Regions from separate parts of the Paenibacillus sp. FSL R7-0333 genome, predicted to be linked through region 2. Evidence: a T-box and tRNA genes for the amino acid it is inferred to sense, from the RefSeq annotation. Region 2 holds a T-box; the other holds one or more tRNA genes.

Region 1 (10,094 bases), 2.9 Mb from region 2:
GCGAACGCAATCCAGCCGATCTGGGCATAAGAGAGCACCAGGTTATCCTTTAGTACAGGGAACATCGCCGGAATTAATGCCTGAATGGAATCGTTGAATAAATGAACAAAGCTGACAGCAAGCAAAATACGGTAGATGGTAGCCTGCTGCAGATTGCGTGATTCACCCAAAGAGCCGGGTGGAGCTTGAGGCAGGGTCTTGTTGGACATTTGAACTCCTTTCAGGAACAGTTAATAAGTAAGTTATCTATGGATACGAAGATAAATCCTATTGTAGCGACAAATGAAGCATTATGGGAATCAATTTGTGCAGGGCAGCGGTCAACTATTCATTATTAACTCAAAAAAAGCAATGCTTAATCCTATTGTAAAAAAAGACTTGCAAACGTTTGGAACGCGTGATATATTATCTCTTGTGCTTATGAGACATCGACGCTGAATTGAGCGACGAAAGAAAAATAAGTTGACAACGAATGTAATAAAATGATATGATCTAATTCCTGTGCAAGAGACATAACGTTGAAATGCACGGAGCAAGTTCTTTGAAAACTGAACAAATGGAACGCTTTAATTTTTACAAGATTCATTCAATGAATCGTCAGTTTCAAAATGAGCAATCGCTCTTTTCGATAGTTTTCGGATGGTTATTTCCTCGAAGTGATTCGGGTGAAGCAGCCGCTCGGAAAAACCTAATTGGAGAGTTTGATCCTGGCTCAGGACGAACGCTGGCGGCATGCCTAATACATGCAAGTCGAGCGGAGTTTGAGAGGAAGCTTGCTTCCTTTCAGACTTAGCGGCGGACGGGTGAGTAACACGTAGGCAACCTGCCCTCAAGCCTGGGATAACTACCGGAAACGGTAGCTAATACCGGATAATTTCTTTTTTCTCCTGAGGAGAGAATGAAAGGCGGAGCAATCTGCTGCTTGGGGATGGGCCTGCGGCGCATTAGCTAGTTGGTGGGGTAACGGCCTACCAAGGCGACGATGCGTAGCCGACCTGAGAGGGTGAACGGCCACACTGGGACTGAGACACGGCCCAGACTCCTACGGGAGGCAGCAGTAGGGAATCTTCCGCAATGGGCGCAAGCCTGACGGAGCAATGCCGCGTGAGTGATGAAGGTTTTCGGATCGTAAAGCTCTGTTGCCAGGGAAGAACGTCCGGTAGAGTAACTGCTACCGGAGTGACGGTACCTGAGAAGAAAGCCCCGGCTAACTACGTGCCAGCAGCCGCGGTAATACGTAGGGGGCAAGCGTTGTCCGGAATTATTGGGCGTAAAGCGCGCGCAGGCGGTTATTTAAGTCTGGTGTTTAAACCTTGGGCTCAACCTGAGGTCGCACTGGAAACTGGGTGACTTGAGTACAGAAGAGGAAAGTGGAATTCCACGTGTAGCGGTGAAATGCGTAGATATGTGGAGGAACACCAGTGGCGAAGGCGACTTTCTGGGCTGTAACTGACGCTGAGGCGCGAAAGCGTGGGGAGCAAACAGGATTAGATACCCTGGTAGTCCACGCCGTAAACGATGAGTGCTAGGTGTTAGGGGTTTCGATACCCTTGGTGCCGAAGTTAACACAGTAAGCACTCCGCCTGGGGAGTACGGTCGCAAGACTGAAACTCAAAGGAATTGACGGGGACCCGCACAAGCAGTGGAGTATGTGGTTTAATTCGAAGCAACGCGAAGAACCTTACCAGGTCTTGACATCCAACTAACGAAGCAGAGATGCATCAGGTGCCCTTCGGGGAAAGTTGAGACAGGTGGTGCATGGTTGTCGTCAGCTCGTGTCGTGAGATGTTGGGTTAAGTCCCGCAACGAGCGCAACCCTTGACTTTAGTTGCCAGCAGGTTGAGCTGGGCACTCTAGAGTGACTGCCGGTGACAAACCGGAGGAAGGTGGGGATGACGTCAAATCATCATGCCCCTTATGACCTGGGCTACACACGTACTACAATGGCCGGTACAACGGGAAGCGAAGCCGCGAGGTGGAGCCAATCCCAGCAAAGCCGGTCTCAGTTCGGATTGCAGGCTGCAACTCGCCTGCATGAAGTCGGAATTGCTAGTAATCGCGGATCAGCATGCCGCGGTGAATACGTTCCCGGGTCTTGTACACACCGCCCGTCACACCACGAGAGTTTACAACACCCGAAGTCGGTGGGGTAACCCGCAAGGGAGCCAGCCGCCGAAGGTGGGGTAGATGATTGGGGTGAAGTCGTAACAAGGTAGCCGTATCGGAAGGTGCGGCTGGATCACCTCCTTTCTATGGAGAATCGTCTTCTGCAACGAAGACATTCAAATAAAAGTCTTCAGGAAGCTTACTTCCTGAAGCAGGCTTTACTTCGTAAAGCCTTGAGCGTTTCCATTTGTTCGGTTTTGATGGAATTTGCGGGGCCATAGCTCAGCTGGGAGAGCGCCTGCCTTGCAAGCAGGAGGTCAGCGGTTCGATCCCGCTTGGCTCCACCAACAAACTTCATCTATTTGTTATGTCTGAAATACTATATACAACTTGATCCTTGAAAACTGGATACCGAAACGAATTTGCGTTTTAGAACATTCCTTTAAGCTGAACTTGTGTAAACAAGTTTCATATTAATGGCGATACTAGCGATTTTCCTTAGGGAAAACGCATTGGTTAAGCTACTAAGAGCACACGGAGGATGCCTAGGCGCCAGGAGCCGACGAAGGACGTGGCGAACAACGAAACTGCCTCGGGGAGCTGTAAGCAAGCTTTGATCCGGGGGTGTCCGAATGGGGAAACCCAGCTGTGGTAATTCGCAGTTACTCATTTCTGAATACATAGGAAATGTAGAGGCAGACCAGGGGAACTGAAACATCTAAGTACCCTGAGGAAGAGAAAACAATAGTGATTCCGTCAGTAGCGGCGAGCGAACGCGGAACAGCCTAAACCAAGGGGCTTGCCTCTTGGGGTTGTGGGACGTCTCACATGGAGTTACAAAGGAATATGGTAGGTGAAGAGGTCTGGAAAGGCCCGCGATAGAGGTAAAAGCCCTGTAGCCTAAACTGTGTTCTCTCCGAGACGGATCCCGAGTAGTGCGGGGCACGTGAAACCCCGTATGAATCCAGCAGGACCATCTGCTAAGGCTAAATACTACCTGGCGACCGATAGTGAAACAGTACCGTGAGGGAAAGGTGAAAAGCACCCCGGAAGGGGAGTGAAATAGAACCTGAAACCGTGTGCTTACAAAAAGTCAGAGCCCTCTTTATGGGTGATGGCGTGCCTTTTGTAGAATGAACCGGCGAGTTACGTTTAACATGCAAGGTTAAGGTGAGAAGCCGGAGCCGCAGCGAAAGCGAGTCTGAATAGGGCGACTAAGTATGTGGACGTAGACCCGAAACCGTGTGATCTACCCCTGTCCAGGGTGAAGGTGCGGTAACACGCACTGGAGGCCCGAACCCACGCATGTTGAAAAATGCGGGGATGAGGTGGGGGTAGCGGAGAAATTCCAATCGAACTCGGAGATAGCTGGTTCTCCCCGAAATAGCTTTAGGGCTAGCCTCGGTGAATGGAGTGGTGGAGGTAGAGCACTGATTGGGTGCGGGGCCCGCAAGGGTTACCAAGCTCAGTCAAACTCCGAATGCCATTTACTTCTTGCCGGGAGTCAGACAGTGAGTGCTAAGATCCATTGTCAAAAGGGAAACAGCCCAGACCATCAGCTAAGGTCCCCAAGTGTGTGTTAAGTGGGAAAGGATGTGGAGTTGCACAGACAACCAGGATGTTGGCTTAGAAGCAGCCACCATTGAAAGAGTGCGTAATAGCTCACTGGTCGAGTGACTCTGCGCCGAAAATGTAACGGGGCTAAACACACCACCGAAGCTATGGCTAGATACTTTGTATCTGGGGTAGGGGAGCGTTGTATGTAGGTTGAAGGTGTACCGTAAGGAGCGCTGGACAGCATACAAGTGAGAATGCCGGTATGAGTAACGAAAAGATCAGTGAGAATCTGATCCGCCGAAAGCCCAAGGTTTCCTGAGGAAGGCTCGTCCGCTCAGGGTAAGTCGGGACCTAAGGCGAGGCCGACAGGCGTAGTCGAAGGACAACAGTTTGAAATTACTGTACCACCGTAATCCGCTATGAGCGATGGGGTGACGCAGGAGGGTAGTGACGCGGACTGATGGATGTCCGTCTAAGCAGTGAGGCTGGTGTGTAGGCAAATCCGCACATCGTAAGGCTGGGCTGTGATGGGGAGCGAAAATTACAGTAGCGAAGGTCATGATCTCACACTGCCAAGAAAAGCCTCTAGCCAGGAGAAGGTGCCCGTACCGCAAACCGACACAGGTAGGCGAGAAGAGAATTCTAAGGCGCGCGGAAGAACTCTCGTTAAGGAACTCGGCAAAATGACCCCGTAACTTCGGGAGAAGGGGTGCCTCGGTAGGGTGAATAGCCCGAGGGGGCCGCAGTGAAAAGGCCCAAGCGACTGTTTAGCAAAAACACAGGTCTGTGCGAAGCCGTAAGGCGAAGTATACGGGCTGACGCCTGCCCGGTGCTGGAAGGTTAAGGGGAGCGGTTAGGAGCAATCCGAAGCTGTGAACCGAAGCCCCAGTAAACGGCGGCCGTAACTATAACGGTCCTAAGGTAGCGAAATTCCTTGTCAGGTAAATTCTGACCCGCACGAATGGCGTAACGACTTGGGCGCTGTCTCAACGAGAGATCCGGTGAAATTTTAATACCTGTGAAGATGCAGGTTACCCGCGACAAGACGGAAAGACCCCATGGAGCTTTACTGCAGCTTGATATTGAATTTGGGTACGATCTGTACAGGATAGGTGGGAGCCGTGGAGGCAGGAGCGCAAGCTTCTGCGGAGGCGCCGTTGGGATACCACCCTGATCGTATCTAGGTTCTAACCTAGTGCCCTTAGCGGGTACGGGGACCGTGTCAGGCGGGCAGTTTGACTGGGGCGGTCGCCTCCTAAAGAGTAACGGAGGCGTTCAAAGGTTCCCTCAGAATGGTTGGAAATCATTCGCAGAGTGCAAAGGCATAAGGGAGCTTGACTGCGAGACCTACAAGTCGAGCAGGGACGAAAGTCGGACTTAGTGATCCGGTGGTACCGCATGGAAGGGCCATCGCTCAACGGATAAAAGCTACCCTGGGGATAACAGGCTTATCTCCCCCAAGAGTCCACATCGACGGGGAGGTTTGGCACCTCGATGTCGGCTCATCGCATCCTGGGGCTGAAGTAGGTCCCAAGGGTTGGGCTGTTCGCCCATTAAAGCGGTACGCGAGCTGGGTTCAGAACGTCGTGAGACAGTTCGGTCCCTATCTGTCGTGGGCGCAGGAAATTTGAGAGGAGCTGTCCTTAGTACGAGAGGACCGGGATGGACGTACCGCTGGTGCATCAGTTGTTCCGCCAGGAGCATGGCTGAGTAGCTACGTACGGACGGGATAAGCGCTGAAAGCATCTAAGCGTGAAGCCCCCCTCAAGATGAGATTTCCCAGTATGTAAGACCCCTTGAAGACGACGAGGTAGATAGGTTGGAGGTGGAAGTGCAGCAATGCATGGAGCTGACCAATACTAATCGGTCGAGGGCTTATCCAAAGACTACCCCAAAAAGTGAAGATGAAGCTGACGAAGCGGATTCCGAGTACTTTCCGGGGGCCCCGTAAGAAGGGCAGACGCAGATTCGTTTCGGATTCAGTTTTCAGGAATCAAATTCCTGAAGCATTTACGCTGTAAATGCCCGTTTGGTGGCGATAGCGGAGGGGTTCCACACGTACCCATCCCGAACACGACCGTTAAGCCCTCCAGCGCCGATGGTACTTGGACCGAAGGGTCCTGGGAGAGTAGGACGTTGCCAAGCACATGAGCCATTGTTGAGCAATCGACAGTGGTTTTTTTGCGTGCGGGCAGGGCTGTGGAAAAGCTGTGGATAGATTTCAGTAAGTACAGAAAAGTTGCGCACATGTGGATACCTTTACAGGAACAGAATGATCCCCGGATCATGGGGGAATCACGCACAATATTGTGGATGAGTCAAGCGAAAACATAAGTAATACACCGATTTTGTGGATAAAAAGTGAATATTGTGGATAGATAAAATGTAATCGGGGATAACTCATTTCAGCCGGAAAGAAACTCTTTCCGGTTTTTTGCTTTGCTGTGCAAAAGCTGTGGATAACTATTCTTTTTGCAACTGGTGGCCAGCCTTTATTAGCATCCGGCGGCTTGGCTTGTTATACTCTCTATTAAGCAAATATCTGGAGCTAATTTATGGAATGTAACGGGGGGAACAGCATGAAAATCAGGCAATTACGTGCCGGAGAATTTGAGGACAGCCTAAGCTTGTCCGAATATGCTTTTAAGTATAAGGTTTCTGCAGAAGACAGAGTACGCGCCAAGGAGAGCTTCAAACCGGAACAAACCTGGGGGATTTTTGAAGGAGACAGCATCGGTGCGAAGCTGACGCTTCTTCCGCTACAGGTATATATACAAGGCAAGCCCATTTCTATGGGGGGCATCGCCGGTGTAGCCACTTGGCCGGAGAACCGCCGGCAGGGTTATGTAGCCCATCTGCTGACCCATGCGCTCGAGACGATGAATGAAGCCGGTCAGACATTGTCCTTTTTGCATCCGTTCCTGATTCCCTTTTACCGTAAATTCGGCTGGGAGATCTACTGTGAGTATAAGAAATACACCCTTCCGGTAGGGAAGTTCCCGCACAAGACGGAGAATAAGGGCAGCGTGAAGCGCGATATCCCGGATCTTGCAGTATTCCAGCAGTTGTACGACCAATTCGCCATGAGGTATAACGGGACTCTCCAGCGCACTGAGACCTGGTGGAAGGAAAGTGTGCTTGATGATGCTACGCATTCCTGTGTGTTTTATTCAGAGCAGGGTGAACCGGAGGGCTATGTGCTGTATAAAATAGTGCAGCAGGAGCTGGTCATAGATGAGTTTATCTATGGGAACGAGCTTGCCCGCCAGGGCTTGTGGACATTCCTGGCCAATCACGACTCCATGATTACGGCTGCACAGCTGAAGCTGGTGCCGGCTGACGACATTCTGCCCTTCCTGCTTCCCGATCCGCGGATTGCGCAGGAGAATTATCCATACTTCATGGCGCGTATCGTCAATGCTAAGGCTTTTGTGGAGAACATGATCTTCAATGTGCCGGAGGGTGACCGGGAGCGGGTGCTTTATATTGAAGATAAGCATGCATCATGGAACAACGGGTTATGGCAGTGGACTGTGTCGGAGCAAGGGGCAGCGACGTTCACCCGGATTCAGGGCGAGCGGTCAGAGGCTGACCTGGAATGCAGTATCGGCACGCTTACTGTGCTGCTGATGGGATACAAGCGCCCGCTTCAGGCGGCAAAGTACGGACAATTATCCGGGACTGCTGAGGCGACAGCTTGGCTTGAAGCGCTGATTCCGCAGGCCGAGACGGCATTATTCGATTTTTTCTGACAGAGAACGGCTCTTCCTCTTCCCTTGGAAAGGGAGGAGCTGTCCTATACATAACGCCTCCATTCAGTGAACGAAGCAGGCAACCGGAATACAATACAGCCAAAACGTAAAAAATAAGAGTAACCTCTTGGCATTCAGCGAGAATATGTTATAATATGAAAAAGTCAAAGAAAGTCAAAGTCAACGCAGGCCGGATATCATCGTTCTCAGGAATGTAACATTTAGAGAAAAAGCGCAGTGCAGAGGCTATTGCCGCCGATTCTTATTACATTGCCCGGGTTAAGTTCTTAAGAGCATGTCTCTGACGGCAGGCGTTGGCGCAGCACAGATTTAACCAATGCTTATACACTGGAGGATGAGTGATGCGTAATATCTCCGATATTATTGAACAATATCTGAAGAATATTTTGCATGAAAGTCCCGAAGGTACGGTGGAAATTCAGCGCAATGATCTGGCGGACCAGTTCTCCTGTGTCCCGTCACAGATCAATTATGTCATCAGCACACGGTTCACATTGGAAAAGGGATATGTGGTGGAGAGTAAACGCGGCGGCGGCGGATATATCCGGATTCAGCGCTATGAGCTGCCTCAGAATGTGGCCTTATACGCACATCTGAACTCCACGATAGGGAATGATATTGATCAGAATTCTGCCGAAGGGCTGATTTATCAGCTGGAGGAGGCCCGTTTCCTCTCCAAACGTGAAGCGTGTCTGATGCGGTCTGCGGTTTCCCGGGAATGCCTGACGGTTAATCTGCCGTACCGGGATGAGATTCGTGCCAAGCTTATGAAGGCTATGCTAATCTCTTTATTGGGCAAATAATTTGTCAAATGGTAAGGAGGGACACCGCTCATGCTATGCCAGGAATGCGGCGTCAAACCGGCTACACTCCACTTCACGAAGATTGTGAACGGGGAGAAGACGGAATTTCATATCTGCGAAAGCTGTGCGCGGGAGAAGGGTGAACTGATTCCCGGAACTGCGGGAGGCTTCTCTATCCACAGCTTGCTTTCCGGTCTTCTGGATCTGGAAGGCGCAGGCAAGAGCAAGACAGCAGCACAGAATGTGCAGGGTCTGCATTGTGAAAACTGCGGCATGACCTATTCACAGTTCAGCAAGCTGGGACGGTTCGGCTGCAGCTCTTGCTATAAGTATTTCGACAGTACGCTCGACCCGCTCTTCAGACGGGTGCATGGCAGTACAGCGCATGTCGGCAAGCTGCCCAAGCGGGCGGGCGCACAGATCATGTGCAAGCGCCAGATTGATGAGCTGAAGCAGGAATTGCAGCAGAGTATCGTGCAGGAGGAGTTCGAGACCGCAGCTGAGCTGAGGGACAGAATCCGCAAGCTTGAAAAAGAAATGCCACAAGAGTAAAGTCTTTGATATATAGGAGGGATCCGGGCATGTCAAGTCTCCGGTTTACCGAACAAGCACTGAGTGACTGGATGCGCTGCGGCGGCAGCCATTCCGAGATTGTCATCAGCAGCCGTATGCGGATCGCCCGTAATCTGGAGCATCTTCCGTTCCCGCTGCTCGCTTCAAGAGAGCAGTCGGAGGAGGTGCTGGAGCAGCTTGCCCCCGTATTTCAGGGTGAAGCTTCGGCCGACTTCGGCAGCTTCGAGCTGTTGAGACTGGATGAGCTGGGTGAGCTGGACAAAAAGGTACTGGTGGAAAAGCACCTCATCAGTCCTAACCTGGCGGATGATTCCAAGGGCGGGGCAGTCATTCTTAATGAGGACGAGTCGGTCAGCATTATGATCAATGAGGAGGATCATCTCAGGATTCAATGCCTGTTCCCGGGGCTGCAGGTCAGAGAAGCCTGGGTAAGGGCAACCGCCATCGATGATATTTTCGAGGCTGCTGTCAATTACGCCTTCGATGACCGCAGAGGCTACTTAACAAGCTGTCCCACCAATGTGGGAACAGGGCTGAGAGCCTCGGTTATGGTGCATCTGCCGGCCTTGGTGATGACGCATCAGATCAACCGCATTTTGTCCGCAGTTAATCAGGTGGGGCTTACCGTTAGAGGAATTTATGGTGAAGGCAGCGAAGCAGTAGGGAATATCTTTCAGATCTCCAACCAGATTACGCTTGGACAGACCGAAAATGAGATTATTGAGAATCTTCACAGCGTAGTCACCCAGATTATAGAGCATGAACGCAACGCCCGCGAACGCCTGCTGGTCGATTCCGCTCTGCGGATTACGGACCGTATCAAGCGCTCCTACGGAATTCTGGCCTATGCTGCTGTGATGGAACTGAAAGAATCGGCACAGCGGCTCTCCGATCTGCGGCTTGGTGTAGATCTGGGGATTCTGGAAGGGCCTTCGATTTCAGTGCTCAATGAGCTGAATGTCAAGACTCAGCCGGGCTTTCTGCAAAAGCTGTTCGGTGACGAGCTGTCGCCTACTGAACGCGATATGTACCGGGCGAAGCTGCTCCGGGAGACACTGGGATCACAACATTAAATTATAGATATTTATTATCCGTGGAGGTGCAGGAGATATGATGTTTGGAAGATTTACGGAACGCGCACAAAAGGTGCTGGCGCTGGCGCAGGAAGAAGCCGTACGTTTGGGACACAACAACATTGGGACAGAGCATATTTTACTCGGACTGATTCGTGAAGGAGACGGCATTGCCGCTAAGGCATTGATCGGACTTGGTCTGGGTCTGG
Region 2 (10,094 bases):
AGGAATACTCAGCATCCAGGTAGAATGATTCTGCTCATCATAGCTGGTCACTGTACTCACTCCATACCGGATGGGGTATCGTGTACGCAGAATCAGATCCTGGATACTGTAGCTGTCAGGGATCCCTGTTACGGGCTTATTGAAAGAAGTAACCTCCAATCCCTGTTCATCCAAAATCTGAAGATAGGCATCCGCTGCTCGAATGATTTCCTGCTGCCCGGAGGCCAGTTCAAGCTTGTTATTGGCATAACGGCCCCCGTTATATGCTTGCTCCAGCATGGTTACAGCCTGGTTGTTCTCTCCATACAACAGGGTGAAATTAATGCCTTCTCTTTCGCGGATAAGCAGATATAGCCGGTAGGGAAAGGGCTTTTGTCCTTGCCAATAAGATATGAGTTCTCCAGGTTTATAGTGATTCGGCACATCGGAAGGGGTATGAAAAGCATCCAACACACGACCCTGCTCATCGAGAACCTGAAGCCAGCCTTTGTTGTCCTCGATCTGCTTCAGCAACCCCGGATTATACTTAACACTACCGTCCGGCAAAATCTCTGCTGTACTGATTAGCTGGTCGAGTCCGACAGTGGCAAAATCTTCAACAAGGCTGGCCTCATTCAGCTGCTGAATGACCCAGTAAGCTATACTTCCGCCGATGATCAAGATTAGGACCACAGTACCCGCAAGCAGGCCAATGAACCGCGTCATCAATCTGCGTCTTACACTCATCGCCCAGATCCCATGTCGGACTGAATGAGCTTATACCCTAGCCCGCGAACGTTCACCAATAATTCAGGGTTGGAGGGATCAGCCTCAATACGCTCACGAATCCGGTGAATATGTACCATGACGGTGTTATCATCCGAAATGGCCTCCGATCCCCAGACCCGCTCATACAATTCAGACTTGGTGAAGATACGATTGGGATGTTTGCAAAAGAATAGCAGCAGCTGGTATACCAGCGCAGGGCAGTTCACGGGTTGACCTTCGACTCTGAGTTCACCGGCTGGCTCCATAACCTGGAAGCGCCCATAGTCATAGATCCCTTCCCGCGGCAGTTTTTCCGCTTCCGTCTGTCTGGGCAAATATCGTCTCAGCAGGGATTTGATCCGTGCGACTACTTCCAGCGGGTTAAAGGGTTTAACGACATAATCGTCTCCGCCAACCGCGAAGCCGGTCAGCTTGTCATAATCGGTGGTTTTCGCTGTCAGAAAGAGAATAGGGGCATCTGTAATTTGACGCAGAAAAGGGCAGATTTCCAGCCCGCTTCGGCCTGGTAGCATCACGTCCAGCACGATGCAGTGATAGGTTTTCTTTTCACATGCAGCAATTGCGTCTTCACCGGTAGTGACCGTATCAATATCCAGGAATTGCTCCTTGAGCAATACCGTTCGGAGCATATGCAGAATCGCCTGTTCATCATCAACAAGCAAAATTGAAACTTCATCCATGGCGAAATAGAGCCTCCCAGCTTTTTATATAAGTATCATACCATTCTGAAACACTGTGCTGCTTGCCAGTAACCTTAACGGATTCTTAATTTTGGCGATGTAGCATGTCTCAAAGTTATGATAGACGTAAGCGTAGGTTAGACGGTAGATAAGATTGATGTCGTACACTGGACTGGAAAGATATCGTTCTAACAAAGGAGTACAGGGAAATGACTAGAGTATATTCGAAAAGCTGGAAGCTGCTTGCCGTAGTGCTTGGTACGTGTGTGATGTTGTCTGCGTGCGGCACTTCGGAAGCATCTGAACCACAAGAGCAATTACTGGTAGAACAGACAGCCGAGGAGGACGCAATGATTACACCAGACAATTTCATGGATACCTTAATGAAGGGATCGAAGGAGGACATCTACAAACAGATGAGTCCGGAGCTACAGGAAATCATATCGCTGGACGAATTCAAGACGACTACCGCTAGCTTTATGGAAGGCGTTGCTTCATGGGAGAAGGTTACGGAATTTAAAATGAACAATCTGGTTGAAAGCTCATGGAAGGATCAGACGGGGACAAAGGGGATTCAAGCCTCTTTTGCCGAAAATCACCAGATTGCGGGGCTGCTTATTCAGCCGCTTGAATCGCATGAAGAAACGGATAAGGCGCTGACCAAGACTGCATTCCAGTTTCCGCTGAAGGGCGAATGGTTTGTGTTCTGGGGAGGGAACGATGTGTTGTCCAACTATCATTATGCTCATGAAACCCAGCGTTACGCCTTGGACATTGTCCGCACACAGGATGATTCAAGCTATCAAGGTGAGGGAAAAGAAAATGAAAACTATTATGCTTTTGGTGAGCCGCTCTATGCAGCAGCAGATGGAAGGGTGGTTGAAGTCAAAAATGACATCCCGGACAACACGCCGGGCGTGATGAACGCTGAAGAACCGGCAGGCAATGTTGTGGTCATTGATCATGGAAATGGGGAGCACAGCATCACAGCACATCTCAAGCAAGGCAGTGTAGCCGTCAAAAAAGGAGATAACGTCCAGCAGGGAGATCTCATCGGACATCTTGGTAATTCAGGGAACTCCAGTGAAGCACACTTGCATTTTCAAGTATCGGACGGGCCCGATCTATTCACTTCCCGTTCGATTCAGATCCGCTGGGCCGATCAAAGTCAGAAGCTGACACGGGGGAATACTTTTCAGGGACTGCGCGAATAGAGAGTGTAAAAAGTGTTGACTTGCGGCTTGCTTTAGGTAATTCAGGCAAGGGGAACGAGGTGACGGTGCTCGCACATGAGGAGGCTGTACCCTATTTGACGGGAGCCGTTCCGCTTATTAGAGGTACAACCTGAACCATAAGTAAACCTCCTGCATCAATAATTTTCGTTTGTTACAATCTGCGATGGGCTTGTTCTGCGGCCTCCATGATGATTTCGCCTAACGTTGGATGCGGATGAATGGTCATAGCCATATCTTCTACCGTTGCTCCCATCTCAATCGCAAGGGATAGCTCAGATATAAGAGTAGATGCTTCAGCGCCTACAATCTGTGCACCTAATACAAGACCAGACACAGCATGAGCAACGATTTTGACAAAGCCTTCGGTTTCTTTCAGAGCCAGCGCACGGCCATTAATAGAAAAAATAGATTTTCCAACGACAACAGGAATCGATTGTTGTTTACACGCCGTTTCGCTAAGACCAACGCTCGCAATCTCCGGGTGAGAAAACACAACTAACGGAAGAACTTTGTAGTCGATGACAGAGGGTTTACCCGCGATCGCTTCTGCTGCAATTTTTGCTTCATATGAAGCTTTATGAGCCAAGGCAGGGCCTTGAACAATATCTCCAATGGCATAGATATGCGGGATAGATGTTCTGCACTGCTTGTCAATCTCGATCAAGCCTTGTGGAGTAGGGGACAGACCTATATTTTCAAGACCCAAGGTTCCATCTGTGTTCGGTTTCCTGCCCACCGTAATTAACGCATATTCAGCTTGAACAACATGGTGTTGATCCTGACGCATATAATGTAGATTGATGTGACTCGTATATTGGTCTGCTCCTGTAACCTTAGCTTCCGTTAAGATGGTTATCCCGTCCTTCTTCAGTTGACGAACGACAGGTGCGACAAGCTCTGCTTCAAATCCGGGTAAAATCTGTTCACCGCCCTCAAGCATCGTAACTTTGGTTCCAAATCTCGCAAACATCTGACCCAGTTCCACACCAATATAACCGCCGCCAACTACAACAAGGCTCTTAGGAATACCGGCCAGCGATAGCGCCTCAGTGGATGAAAGAATCCGTCCGCCGAAAGGAAGAGCGCTGATTTCAATCGGACGGGAACCGGTTGCCAGAATGAGATGTTTGAAGCCTATTCGGCGCTCATTCTGTTCAGCGTGATGAATTTCAACGGTATTCGCATCTATCAAGCTGGCTTCTCCTTCGATAACTGTCACACCTGCTGTTTTAAGTAAAAACCGAACTCCTCCAGACTGCTTATCCACCACAGCTTGCTTAAACAACTGAGCCTCCTGAAAAGAAGAAGCTTCGTCAACAGTATACCAGTGTCTGCGCAAATGAATACGCTCCGCTTCAGCAATCAGCGCTTTGGAAGGAATACAGCCTACATGCGTACATACCCCTCCGATCTGGTGGCGCTCCACAATGAATGTTTTCATACCCAATTGTGACGAACGTAATGCGGCTACATAACCGCCAGGCCCCGATCCAATGACCAGGGTATCTACAGCTTCTAATGAGTTCATGATGAGTACCTCCAAATTAAATATGATGATCGTAATATATTATAGTCATCATATTTTAAAAGAGTCAACACTTCATAATAAATTGACATCAAATAATATGATAATTATAATATTTTAAAAACATTCATAAATACAGACTTATACAAAAGGGAGAGAGCAGGATGCCTTATCCGAAAGGACACAAGCTCAAAGTTCGAAGCCATATTATTACCAGCGCAGCCAAAGCATTTCGCACCCACGGCGTGCGGAATATTAGTCTTCCACATATTATGAAAGGTGCTGGACTGACGCACGGAGGATTTTACTCCCATTTTGCAAATAAAGATCAGCTTGTGATGGAGACCTGTCATTTCGCAATTAGTGACACCATCGACATACTTCAGAGAATTGCAGACCAAAATAAAAATGAAGATCAGACGTCGATTGAGGCCGTCATTGATTTTTACTTAAGCCCTCTGCATCGGGATCAGATGGAAGCCGGTTGTATCTTACCTGCTTTATCAGGAGAGGTTGCCCAGCTACCGGAAAATATTAGGCAAGCGTACACACAAGAGCTGCAACGTTTCATCGCGTTTATTACAAATATGGCTGGGATCGATCCCTCTAATGGTTATGCGTTGGTGAGCAGTATGGTGGGTACTGTGGCACTGGCAAGGGCAGTTAGTGATGAGAAGTTCAGTGATGCTTTATTACAGGCAGGTCGTGTGCAGATCAAACAAATGGTAAGCGCCGGCTCCAGGTAACTTTTTATTTGACGAAGCAAGGTGATTGTGCTAGCATAGCTTTAACTTAAAACGAAAAGGCTATGATGAGAAATAGTAACTATTAAGGATCTCACAGAGAGAAGATGGTTGGTGCGAATCTTCATTGATCTAATAGTGAAGCAGTCTCGGAGCTGTGGACCGAACAGAGGAATCTTAGTAGGCTTCAACGGAGTTCCACCGTTATTCAGGAAACAGTATCGGAGCAATCCCGTACTGATAGAGCGCAGAGCAATCTGAAGTTAGGTGGTAACACGGACATAATCGTTCGCCCTAAGTTGACAAGAAACATGTCAGCTTAGGGCTTTTTTGTTTTAAGCATAATTAATATTTGATGGAGGGTTTAGAATGACACCAGATGAGTTGAGACAATCCTATGTTGATTTTATGAAAAGAATAGGGGCTAGCCAAGTGCCTTCTTCTAGCTTGTTACCGGAAAATGATCCTTCAACGTTGTTTACAGGAAGCGGAATGCAGCCGATGGTTCCCTATTTATTGGGGGAAAAGCATCCGATCGGCAATGAGATTGCTAATATTCAGAAGTGCTTAAGGACAGTGGATATTGAGGAAGTAGGAGATACGTCGCATCTGACATTTTTCGAAATGATAGGCCGGTGGGAGTTCAAGGCAAATGAACAACACTATAAGCAAAAGCAAATCGACGCTATTTGGCATTGGCAGATCATGGAATTAGGAATGGATCCGGGCAGGCTGTATATCAGTGCTTTCGCAGGAAGTGATGAACTGAACATACCGAAAGATACGGAAGCCATTGGGCTCTGGTCAGCAAAATTCAAATCCGTTGGGATAGAACCCATCATTGAAGATGATCCCTGGCAATACGGGGCATCTAGAGGCGGGAAAATATTTTTATACGATGAAAAAGAAAACTGGTGGAGCCGGGCCGGAAGTCCTCTCCATATGCCGGTTGGTGAACCGGGTGGACCCGATAGTGAAATGTTTTATGATCTTGACCCAAGCGGTGATCCACTGGATCATCCTGCTTCTGAAAGCGACAGATTCCTGGAAATTGGGAACAACGTATTTATGTGTTACACAAAAGGAGAGACAGGATTCGTAAAAATGCAAAATCCCAATCTGGATTATGGAGGCGGATTAGAAAGGGTGGCTACAGCCCTTAACGGGGACAAGGATATTTATAATACGGCTTTCTTCCTTAATCCCAAGAACAAGTTGATGGAGCTAAGCGGGAAGTCCTATGCTGACGATCTAAAGTCCTTTAGAATCATACTGGATCATGTGAGAGCGGCTACGTTTCTCATTAATGACGGTGCAGAGCCAGCAAATAGTGATGCAGGGTATATAACAAGAAGGCTATTAAGAAGGGCTATTCGTGCAGGTAAAAAAATAGGGATACAAGGAAGCTTTGTGGGTCAGTTGTCTGAAGTTTATATCGATGAAGCAACAGCTTATGAAGATTTGATCCGCAATAAAAAGAAAGTAATCGAAATCGTAAATAAGGAAGAAAGTCTTTTCTATAGAACGTTACAGCAAGGAGAAGTTGAAATCCAAAAACATCTAAAGAATAAGGGGAACGTTACGGGTGCAGATGCCTTTTATTTTTACGAAACCTATGGGTTTCCTTTGGAGTTGACGGAAGAGTTTCTAGTGGAAAGTGGATATAGCATGGAGGACAAGGCGTCTTATGCAGAGGCAGCAAAGAAACATACTGAAATGAGCAGAACTGCTTCTGCAGGTAAATTTAAAGGTGGCTTAGCTGAACATTCCGCAGAAACAACCGCGCTGCACACGGTATCTCATTTGCTACTTGCGGGGTTAAGGGAAGTTCTAGGTGATCATGTTCACCAACAAGGAAGTAATATTACTTCTGAACGATTACGGTTTGACTTCAACCATGATGAAAAACTAACCCTCGAGCAAATAGCTAAGGTGGAGAAGTATGTGAATGATGCAATTTCATCCAGAGCAGTTACCTCTATTTCAGAGCTGCCTAAACTTGAAGCCAAAGAAAGTAATGTGGAAGGAAACTTTTGGGATAAATATCCGGAAATCGTTAAGGTGTATACCATCCAAGATCACGAAGGGAAAGTATGGAGCCGGGAAGTATGTGGAGGGCCTCATGTAGAAGATACCACAAACTTAGGAACGTTCCGTATTACAAAAGAACAATCTTCTGCTGCTGGAGTCAGAAGGATTAAAGGAGGACTTTTTAAACATTATACTTTACAAAGTGAACTAGCTAATATATATTTAGATCATAAATAAGGCTAAATTTTCCATAAAAAAATCTATTATGGAGGTGTAGGAGACAAACAACAATCAGATTGGGATTTTTGACAGGCAGCACAGAGCGTTAACGATTGGTATTATGCTGGTTCTAACCACCGTAGCTTTCGAGGGGCTGGCTATTACGACAATTGCTGCGACAATGGCACAAAGCTTGCAGGGTATTCATTTATACGGTTGGATTTTCAGCGCATTTTTGTTATCCCAGCTTATTGGAACCTTGGTTATAGGGCAACTGGTTGACAAGCGCGGCGTTTTCATCTCCTTGCTCGTGTCGTTTAGTATTTTTGTGCTGGGAACCGTGGTTGCGGCTGTTTCCTTGGATATGCACATGCTTATTGCAGGAAGAGCCCTTCAAGGCTTTGGAGCGGGAGCTCTGATCACATGCATTTACACCTGTGTGACGTTGCATTATTCGGATGCTTTGCGTACTCAGATTTTAGCAGCATTCTCCATGGCATTTGTTCTGCCTTCCTTAATAGGACCTTACCTGGCAGGCCTAATTGCCTCCTATATGTCATGGCGATTTGTTTTCTGGATTGTTTTACCCCTGATAGGCTTGGCATTGAGCCTCACATTCCGCTCTTTTCGTGAACTGCAACTTCGTCAGGTACTGACGGGTCAAGCCCCAAAAGCAGACTCAAAAACTCTTCATGCGATTCTGCTTGCCGTTGGAACGGGGCTATTACTCACAGGACTCGGTATGATAACCGATTGGACAGGAATTGTTCTGACTCTGGGTGGTTTATTCGTCATGATCCCACCCATGCGGATACTTCTGCCTAAGGGCACTTTTGCGGTAAAAAAAGGATTGCCTGCTACATTGGTTTCCAGGGGGCTGTATGTAGCTTGTTATTTTACAACGGAGAGTTTTGTGATTTTGGCACTAACCGAAGTAAAGGGGGTATCAGCAGATCTTGCCGGCCTCATTGTAGCAGCAGGTTCTCTGAGCTGGTCCGCCGCAGCGTGGCTGCAGGCGAAGCTTGATGGACGGGATCAAGGTCGTGGCCGAAAGCACAGAGTTATGGTAGGTATCGGGATTATGATCGCTGGGACTGTACTTGTGATCCTGGCCCTTATGCTCTCGGAAGGTGGAATCATACTCATCCTGCTCTCGCAAATGATTACCGGCTTCGGTGTTGGATTGGCTAATCCTACGACCGCAGCCATTGCTCTACAACATGCGGCGCCCGGGAAAGAGGGAGAACTATCTTCGAATCTGCAATTTGTGGATTCCTTCTATATGGGTGTAAGTATAGGAGTGGGCGGCGCTCTAATCGCCTTGTCCGAAACTTTACAGTGGGGCATATCGACAGGAGTGGTGATCGTGCTAACACTCCAATTACTATGGGTCTTATTAAGTTTCCTGGCATCTCTACGAATCACCGAACTCGTTCATCAGGAACATCATCCGATCAGCCAGTCGAAAGAGAACCTTCCCATGTAACGGATGACCATCACGTCGCTAAACACATCATGAAGAACGGAGGATAAATTGCATTGGGAGGTAGATAAAATGGCACGTGTATTAGTGGTCATTACTCCGGCTGAAGGCCATGTGAATCCGTCGTTAGGATTAGTTACCCAGTTGATTGACAGTGGAGAGGAAGTTGTCTATGTATGTGTGGAGGAGTATCGTTCCCGAATTGAACAAACCGGAGCCCTGCTCATAACCTATCCATTTCCGCAAGATGCCTTTTCTCATGATCCCGTGTTGAAACCGCAGGAGTACAGTCATCCATATCAGTTCATTTATATGATGGTAGGCGGTATCATTCAGAGGATTATACCCGAGGTGTTTCGAGTGATCGGCAATCAAAAGTTCGATTATTTGATCTTTGATTCACTGATGGGCTGGGGAGGGACTATTCTTGCAGAAAAGCTAGGGATTCCCGCAGTATGTTCGATTGCCTCCTTTGCTTTCGTTGATCCGTTGGGGACTAGCGGAGGTATGGATGAGCAGGAGATGGATACGAATACGAAGGAGCTGTATGAGGCTACGATGAAGATAACACGGGAGTTAGCGCAAGAGTATCAAGTGAGTCTTCCGTCCATGGAAGAGATTCCGGCACATACAGGCCGGTTAAAGCTTGTGTATACAAGCCGTTATTTTCAGCCACATGCAGAAAAACTGGACAATCGTTTTATTTTCACAGGTCCTTCGATCATACCGCGTCAAGATGCTGAGACCTTCCCGTTTGAGCTGCTTCGTGAACGTTACCCCCATACCGTATACATTGCTATGGGTACTATTTTAAATAAAAACTTGGATTTCTATCGGCTTTGCTTTGAAGCATTTGGGGATATGCCAGTGAATGTAGTTCTTTCTTCAGGAAGATACACGGATATGGGGCCGCTGGCTGATCAAATTCCTCCTAATTTTATCGTCATGCCATACGTTGCACAGCTCCATATGCTACAGCATACGGATGTTTTTATCACACATGCCGGAATGAATAGTACGAGTGAGGCGTTATATTACAACGTTCCGTTGGTAATGATTCCATTAACGTCGGATCAGCCTCTTGTAGCCAATCGGGTACAGGAGTTGGGGGCGGGTATCACTTTAAATAAACTTAACCTCAGTGCAACGGATATGAGAGAGGCATTGTTAGAAGTCCTAAGCAATCCATTATATAAACAGCAGGCTTGCCTCATCGGTGAATCTTTAAGGCAGTCCGGCGGTTATAAGCGGGCCGCCGAAATGATTATGAGTCATATGGCTGTGATTACTAATATTTGACATGCATTGGACACGCTTGGTGAGGATGATTTCCTTTATGACGGAACAGTGTTAGCGCTTTTGTTTAGTTGATTTTCCGAATAAATAAAGGTGCAGACTGACTCCGGCGTT

The links. A T-box is a leader RNA that pairs with one kind of tRNA and senses whether it is charged. The one in region 2 lies ahead of MKY86_RS15150 (alanine--tRNA ligase), so its partner is inferred to be a tRNA-Ala.
Region 1: it encodes a tRNA-Ala, which carries the amino acid that the T-box ahead of MKY86_RS15150 (alanine--tRNA ligase) is inferred to sense. The anticodon was not compared.

What each region holds. Positions count from the first base shown of each region.
Region 1 covers NZ_JBBOBZ010000001.1:6,557,124-6,567,217, reverse strand. The annotation lists gene MKY86_RS28045 (MFS transporter) at 1-209, opposite strand, end outside; rRNA gene MKY86_RS28040 (16S ribosomal RNA) at 690-2,250, shown strand; tRNA gene MKY86_RS28035 (tRNA-Ala) at 2,378-2,453, shown strand; rRNA gene MKY86_RS28030 (23S ribosomal RNA) at 2,621-5,546, shown strand; rRNA gene rrf (5S ribosomal RNA) at 5,692-5,808, shown strand; gene MKY86_RS28020 (GNAT family N-acetyltransferase) at 6,243-7,415, shown strand; gene MKY86_RS28015 (CtsR family transcriptional regulator) at 7,778-8,239, shown strand; gene MKY86_RS28010 (UvrB/UvrC motif-containing protein) at 8,270-8,791, shown strand; gene MKY86_RS28005 (protein arginine kinase) at 8,821-9,885, shown strand; gene clpC (ATP-dependent protease ATP-binding subunit ClpC) at 9,923-10,094, shown strand, end outside.
Region 2 covers NZ_JBBOBZ010000001.1:3,651,546-3,661,639, forward strand. The annotation lists gene MKY86_RS15125 (sensor histidine kinase) at 1-726, opposite strand, end outside; gene MKY86_RS15130 (response regulator transcription factor) at 723-1,448, opposite strand; gene MKY86_RS15135 (M23 family metallopeptidase) at 1,658-2,662, shown strand; gene lpdA (dihydrolipoyl dehydrogenase) at 2,835-4,211, opposite strand; gene MKY86_RS15145 (TetR/AcrR family transcriptional regulator) at 4,373-4,954, shown strand; T-box leader at 5,008-5,251, shown strand; gene MKY86_RS15150 (alanine--tRNA ligase) at 5,321-7,219, shown strand; gene MKY86_RS15155 (MFS transporter) at 7,323-8,687, shown strand; gene MKY86_RS15160 (macrolide family glycosyltransferase) at 8,757-9,983, shown strand.